Regions from separate parts of the Lentzea sp. NPDC054927 genome, predicted to be linked through region 2. Evidence: riboswitches for the same ligand, from Rfam matches in the RefSeq annotation. Region 2 holds a riboswitch; each other region holds the start of a gene.

Region 1 (2,257 bases), on a different contig from region 2:
CATTGCTCGCTAAACGATCACTAAACGTCACCTGAACGTCCCACATCGGGTGACGCTGTGACTCTCCACCTCAGGTTGAGGGTCGATCCTCCCCGCGCGTCGCGTTGACCTGCCCTCCGGCCGGTCTTACCGTCGAACTCGAGTGGACGTCACCCGGTTCGTGAGAGCTGACGTGGTGGCTTGACGGCCTCGACTTTCGTGGCCGTTGGCGAGGGGAGGCAGGCGTGGCCGAGGAAGCGCCCGTGAGGGCCGAATCCGGGCAGCAGGGTGAGCTGTTCCCGGACTCCTCGCTGCCGGACGAGCTCGTCGGCTACCGGGGTCCCGCGGCGTGTCAGATCGCGGGAATCACGTACCGGCAGCTCGACTACTGGGCCAGGACCGGACTCGTCGCTCCGACGATAAGGATGGCCCACGGTTCCGGGAGTCAACGGCTCTACTCCTTCAAGGACATCCTGGTCCTGAAGGTGGTGAAGAGACTGCTGGACACCGGCGTCTCGTTGCAGAACATCAGGGTCGCCGTGGACCACCTGCGCCGCCGTGGCGTGCAGGACCTGGCGAAGATCACCCTCTTCTCGGACGGCACGACCGTCTACGAGTGCACCTCACCGGAAGAGGTCGTCGATCTGCTGCAGGGCGGTCAGGGCGTGTTCGGCATCGCGGTGAGCGGTGCGATGCGGGAGATCTCCGGGACGATCCACGAGTTCCCGGCCGAACGTGCGGACGGCATGGAGATCGCTCCCATGACGGAGGACGAGCTGACGCGCCGCCGGCGGGAGCGCGCGACCGGCTGATCGGTGCTGATCGGTGAGACGTAGGTCGCGTCCCTGGGGACTACCTGGGCTGCCTGCGGGTATTCTTCACGGGTAGTCGCTGAACTCAGGCGGGAGAGACCGGGGTTTCGAAACCCGGCGCCGAAGGAGCAAGTCCCTCCCCGGGAACCTCTCAGGCATCCAGGACCGCGTGAGCGAGACGCCTCTGGAAAGTGGACCGCTGAAGAGTGTGCTGAAGACTTTTCTGCGGTCCCGCCGACGGTGAAAGCCCCGCCTCACAACGGGGTGAACCTCTCAGGCGCCCGTCACGGGTACGGACAGAGCGGGGAGGGCACAGGACACGTGTGCCCGCAGCCACCCCCGGAGGCGTTTGATGACGCAGGACCGCATTCCGCTCGCCGCTCTCGAGCACGGCATCCCGTTCGCCGACCGCCACGTCGGTCCGCGCCCCGCCGAACTCGCGCGCATCCTCGACGTCATCGGCGTCGGATCGCTGGAGGAGCTGGCGCAGCGCGCGGTGCCTTCGTCGATCCACGAGCGCGACCTCGTGCTCGACCTGCCGGCGCCGGCCACCGAGACCGAGGCGCTGGCCGAGCTGCGTGAGCTCGCGTCGCAGAACCGCCCGATGACGCAGATGATCGGCCTCGGCTACTACGACACCGTCACGCCGGGCGTCATCCTGCGCAACGTGCTGGAGTCGCCCGCCTGGTACACCGCGTACACGCCGTACCAGCCGGAGATCTCGCAGGGCCGGCTCGAGGCGCTGCTGAACTTCCAGACCATGGTCGGCGACCTGACCGGCCTGCCGGTCGCGAACGCGTCCATGCTGGACGAGTCGACCGCCGCCGCCGAGGCCATGACCCTGGTGCGCCGCGCGGGTCGCTCGAAGTCGAACAAGTTCGTCGTCGACGCCGACACGCTGCCGCAGACGCTGGCCGTCATCGAGACGCGCGCCGAGCCGCTGGGCATCGAGATCGTCGTCGCGGACCTGTCGCAGGGCATCGAGGGCCTCGGCCTGGGCGGCGACTTCTACGGCGTGCTGCTGTCGTACCCCGGTGCGTCCGGTGTGGTGCGCGACCAGGCCGCGCTGATCGAGGAGATCCACGCGGCGGGCGCGCAGGCCGTCGTCGTCGCCGACCTGCTGGCGCTGACGCTGCTGCGCGCGCCGGGCGAGATCGGCGCGGACGTCGTCGTCGGCACCACGCAGCGCTTCGGCGTGCCGATCGGCTTCGGTGGCCCGCACGCCGGGTACATGGCCGTCCGGTCCGGACTGGAGCGCCAGCTGCCCGGCCGTCTCGTCGGTGTCTCCGTCGACTCCGACGGGTCGCTGGCCTACCGCTTGGCGTTGCAGACGCGTGAGCAGCACATCCGCCGCGAGAAGGCCACGTCGAACATCTGCACCGCGCAGGTGCTGCTGGCCGTGATCGCCTCCATGTACGCGGTCTACCACGGTCCCGAGGGCCTGCGGTCGATCGCGACCCGCGTGC
Region 2 (2,257 bases):
GAACGGCGCGGAGATCGGACCACTGCCCGAGTACCAGTCAGGTCCGGTGATCGAACCGGTTGTTGAAGATCCGTCCGCGTAGTGCACGGTCGCGGTCCCTCCGGCCGCTCTGTACGAGGACGCCACGAGGAAGTGCGCGGTCAGATAGCGGCCGCGCGGGAGCTCGATCCGCTGTCCGAGAGCCACCGCGTTGTTCTTGGCCTGTGAATTTCCCGGGAAGAGGTACGGCACGCCATCGGCCGTGACCTGCCCGGACGGCAGCGCCTCCGCCGGGAACGCGTAGCCGGAACCGTCGAAGCTGCCGGTCCGGTCCGACGCGGTGTCGATGCCGTCGTTGTCGAAGAGGTGGCCGATGGGGACTGTGACAGGAGCTGGTGCCTCTGCCGCGGTGGCAGCGGGAACAGGGGTGAGCACCAGTGAGGCGAGCAAGGCGACGATGAACGGCTTCCGCATGAGACCTCCGATGTCTGCCTGACCTCACCCTGGCAGCGCTCTCCCCAATGTCAACCATCTCGCGTTGACACTTGGCGGGGGCCGCACATAGCGTTCGCGGTCGAGAACTGAAGACCGGCCGTGGCGCGAAGTGTTGATCACTGGGCGCCGAAACCCGAGTGGGAGAGACCTCGACGATCAGGTCGGGGCGCCGAAGGGGCAAGCTCCCGCACACTCTCAGGCAGCAAGACCGCTCGGGGTAGGCAACTCTGCACGGCGGAGGGGGACGCATGTTTCCTGACCCGTCACAGCCAGAGGAGTCGCCGTGGAGTTCCCCGAGAACCTGCTCTACACCGTCGAGCACGAGTGGGTCGACTGGACGCCGGGCACCCAGGACCCCCTGACCTGCGGAATCACCGAATACGCCGCCGACGCGCTCGGCGACATCGTCTTCGTCCAGCTGCCAGAGGTCGGTGCCAAGGTCGTCACCAACGCGGTCTGCGGCGAGCTGGAGTCCACCAAGTCCGTCAGCGACCTGTTCTCGCCCGTCACTGGTGAGGTGATCGAGGTCAACAGCGCTGTCGTCGACGACCCGGCGATCGTCAACACCGACCCGTACGGCGCCGGCTGGCTGTTCCGGGTTCGCGTCGAGTCGGCGGAGAACCTCCTCACGGCGGCCAAGTACGCCGAACTCACCAAATCTGACTGACCGCCCCACCACCACGAAGGACTGATCAGTGGCGATCAGCGTTTTCGACCTTTTCTCCGTCGGCATCGGACCGTCCAGCTCCCACACGGTCGGCCCGATGCGCGCGGCGGCCATGTTCGTCGAGAAGCTCGGCGACCGAGTGTCCGAAGTGGACCGGGTGCGCGTCGAGCTGTTCGGCTCGCTCGGTGCGACCGGCCACGGCCACGGCAGTCCGAAAGCCGTGTTCCTGGGCCTCGAAGGCAACCATCCGGAAGAAGTCGACCCGACGATCGCGGCCGGCCGGGTCGAGGAGATCATCGCGAGCGGCCGGCTCCGGCTCGGTGGCGCGCACGAGATCGGTTTCGTGCACGACCGCGACCTCGTCATGCACCGCCGCAAGTCACTTCCGTTGCACCCCAACGGAATGAGCTTCGAGGCGTTCAGCGGCGACAAGTCGGTCGAGCGCGCCGTCTACTACTCGATCGGTGGCGGCTTCGTCGTCGACGAGAACGCCTCGGGCACCGACCGGATCAAACCGGACTCGACGCCGTTGGCGCACCCGTTCCTGACCGGCGACGAACTGCTCGCGCGGTGCCGCGAGACCGGCCTGTCGATCAGCGAGATCATGATGGCCAACGAGCTGTCGTGGCGGACTGAAGACGAGGTGCGCCAAGGACTTCTGCACATCTGGCACGTCATGCAGGAGTGCGTGGAACGCGGCTGCAACGAGCACGGCGTCCTGCCCGGCGGCCTGAAGGTCCGCCGCCGCGCCGCCGACATGCGCAAAACGTTGGAGCGCGAGCACTTCGTCACCGACCCGCTGCGCGTCATGGACTGGGTCACGCTCTTCGCGTTGGCGGTCAACGAGGAGAACGCGGCGGGCGGCCGTGTCGTCACCGCACCGACCAACGGTGCGGCCGGCATCGTGCCCGCGGTGCTGCACTACTACACGAAGTTCGTGCCGGGAGCTTCCGACGACGGCGTGGTCCGGTTCCTGCTCACGGCGGGCGCGATCGGCGTGCTGTTCAAGGAGAACGCCTCGATCTCCGGCGCCGAGGTCGGCTGTCAGGGCGAGGTCGGCTCGGCCTGCTCGATGGCGGCCGGCGGACTCGCCGAGGTCCTCGGCGGCACTCCTGA
Region 3 (2,257 bases), on a different contig from region 2:
TTCGCCGCGGTTCTGCCGCAGCCTGGTGTGTTGCTCGTCTGCAGAGGCAGCGCCGGGACGGCGTGGCATAGGTGGGAACGGGCTGTCGGAGGCGGCAGCCCTGTATCCACACTGCGTCCCTCACGGGCGGCCTCCTCTGCGGAGGCCTCACCCAAGTAGTGTGGAGGCCGTGCGCGGCCTCCTTACTCCCCAACGAGTGTTGATCGGGCTCGGCTGCCTGGTCGCACTGATCGCCTGTTGCGGGCTCGCGTGGTGGCAGTGGCAGCGCTTCGAGTCCGCCAGCGGCACGTTCCAGAACCTCGGCTACGTGCTCCAGTGGCCGCTCTTCGGCCTCTTCCCGGCCTTCATGGTGTGGCGTTTCCGCCGTTTGGCGCGCCAGAACCGTGACGCGGATCTCGCACCCGAGCCGGTTGCGCCCGCTCCTGGGCCAGTGGCTACCGTTGACGCCGTCAAACCCGCGCCTGTCGAGTACTTCGACGACGAAGAAGACGCGGAGCTCGCGGCCTACAACCGCATGCTCGCGAACCTCAACGCGCGGGACGGTCGTTGAGCGAAGGCGGGCAGATGAAGGGTGCGTTGACCCGGTTCAGGGTCATGGCTTACGTGGTCGGAGTCTTCCTGCTGCTCCTGGTCGTGGCCATGGTGCTCAAGTACGCCGCGGACATGGGCGGGGCGATGAAGGTCGTCGGCCCGATCCACGGCTTCCTCTACGCCATCTACCTGGTGATTTCCGTCGACCTCGCGCTGAAGCTGCGCTGGTCGATCAAGGGCACCGCGCTCGTGCTGCTCGCCGGCACCATCCCGTTCCTGTCGTTCTGGGCGGAGCGCAAGGTGGTCGAGAAGACTGCGCAGGGCGTGCCGCTGTGACGTTTGGCCTGCTAGCGTCTGGGGCTGACAACTGAACACGGCCGTCGATGTCGCGCGGGAGAGTCCCCTTCAGCGGGGACGCCGAAGGAGCAACTCCTCCCCGGAATCTCTCAGGTACAGGTACCGCACGACGAAGGCAACTCTGGAAAGCAGGCTGCTCGGCAGCCTCGCCCACGGTGCAAGTCGCGCTCCGCGCGGCGAAGCTCTCAGGCTCATGACAGAGGGGGAGGCTCGCTCTAGTGAGGAGTCTCCGATGGACCGTGTCATTCTTCTGATGCCTCAGCCGGCCGCGTCCGGCTCTTCGGCGCACCCTGGAGGAGCGTTCTGATGTCCCGCCTCACGCCTCTGAACGCCGAGCACGAGCAGCTCGGCGCGATGTTCACCGACTTCGCGGGCTGGCGGATGCCGCTGCGCTACTCCAGCGAGCTCGCCGAGCACCACGCCGTGCGCACCACCGCGGGCCTGTTCGACCTCACGCACATGGGTGAGATCGTCCTGACCGGACCGCAGGCGGGCGAGGCGCTCGACTACGCGCTGGTCGGCCACATCTCCGCGCTGGCCGTCGGCAAGGCCCGCTACACGATGATCACCCAGGCCGACGGCGGCGTGATCGACGACCTGATCGTGTACCGCTTGGGCGACCAGGAGTTCATGGTCGTCGCGAACGCCTCCAACGCCCTCGTCGTCGCCGAGGCCCTCGTCGAGCGCGCCGCCGGTTTCGACGTCGAGGTCGCGGACAAGTCGACCGACTACGCGTTGATCGCGATCCAGGGCCCGAAGTCGGTCGAGATCCTGTCCGGGCTGACCGACACCGACCTGTCCACGGTCAAGTACTACGCCTCGTACCCGTCCACCGTGGCCGGCGTCGACGCGCTGCTCGCGCGCACCGGTTACACGGGCGAGGAAGGCTTCGAGCTCTTCGTGGCTCCGGCCGACGCGCCCGCCGTGTGGGCCGCGCTGCTGTCCGCGGGTGAGGCGCACGAGCTCAAGCCGTGCGGACTCGGCTGCCGCGACACGTTGCGTCTCGAGGCCGGAATGCCGTTGTACGGCAACGAACTCACGACCTCCCTCACGCCGTACCACGCTGGTCTGGGCCGTGTGGTGAAGCTCGAGAAGCCGGGCGACTTCGTGGGTCGCGACGCGCTGACGAAGGTGGCGGAGTCCGAAGTGGACTCGGTCCTGGTAGGACTGAAGACCCCCGAGCGCCGCGCCCCGCGCCACGGCTACGCGGTGCTGAACGGCGACGAGGTCGTCGGCGAGGTCACCTCGGGCGCCCTGTCCCCGACGCTGGGCTACTCGGTCGCCATGGCCTACGTGTCCAGGGCGAGTGCCGAGCCCGGCACCCCACTGCTGGTCGACGTCCGCGGCAAGAAGCAGCCGGTCGAGGTCG

Evidence for each region. A riboswitch is a leader RNA that binds a small molecule or an ion and turns the genes downstream of it on or off. The one in region 2 is predicted to bind glycine.
Region 1: linked by a shared signal. The riboswitch ahead of gcvP (aminomethyl-transferring glycine dehydrogenase) and the one ahead of gcvH (glycine cleavage system protein GcvH) in region 2 are both predicted to bind glycine.
Region 3: linked by a shared signal. The riboswitch ahead of gcvT (glycine cleavage system aminomethyltransferase GcvT) and the one ahead of gcvH (glycine cleavage system protein GcvH) in region 2 are both predicted to bind glycine.

What each region holds. Positions count from the first base shown of each region.
Region 1 covers NZ_JBSGXZ010000008.1:278,323-280,579, reverse strand. The annotation lists gene ACWGE0_RS16065 (MerR family transcriptional regulator) at 225-791, shown strand; glycine riboswitch at 872-969, shown strand; glycine riboswitch at 974-1,093, shown strand; gene gcvP (aminomethyl-transferring glycine dehydrogenase) at 1,144-2,257, shown strand, end outside.
Region 2 covers NZ_JBSGXZ010000016.1:14,802-17,058, reverse strand. The annotation lists gene ACWGE0_RS22155 (alpha-L-fucosidase) at 1-453, opposite strand, end outside; glycine riboswitch at 603-695, shown strand; gene gcvH (glycine cleavage system protein GcvH) at 758-1,141, shown strand; gene ACWGE0_RS22145 (L-serine ammonia-lyase) at 1,170-2,257, shown strand, end outside.
Region 3 covers NZ_JBSGXZ010000078.1:1,545-3,801, reverse strand. The annotation lists gene ACWGE0_RS44800 (helix-turn-helix transcriptional regulator) at 1-71, shown strand, start outside; gene ACWGE0_RS44795 (hypothetical protein) at 170-550, shown strand; gene ACWGE0_RS44790 (DUF3817 domain-containing protein) at 565-867, shown strand; glycine riboswitch at 913-1,003, shown strand; glycine riboswitch at 1,005-1,095, shown strand; gene gcvT (glycine cleavage system aminomethyltransferase GcvT) at 1,195-2,257, shown strand, end outside.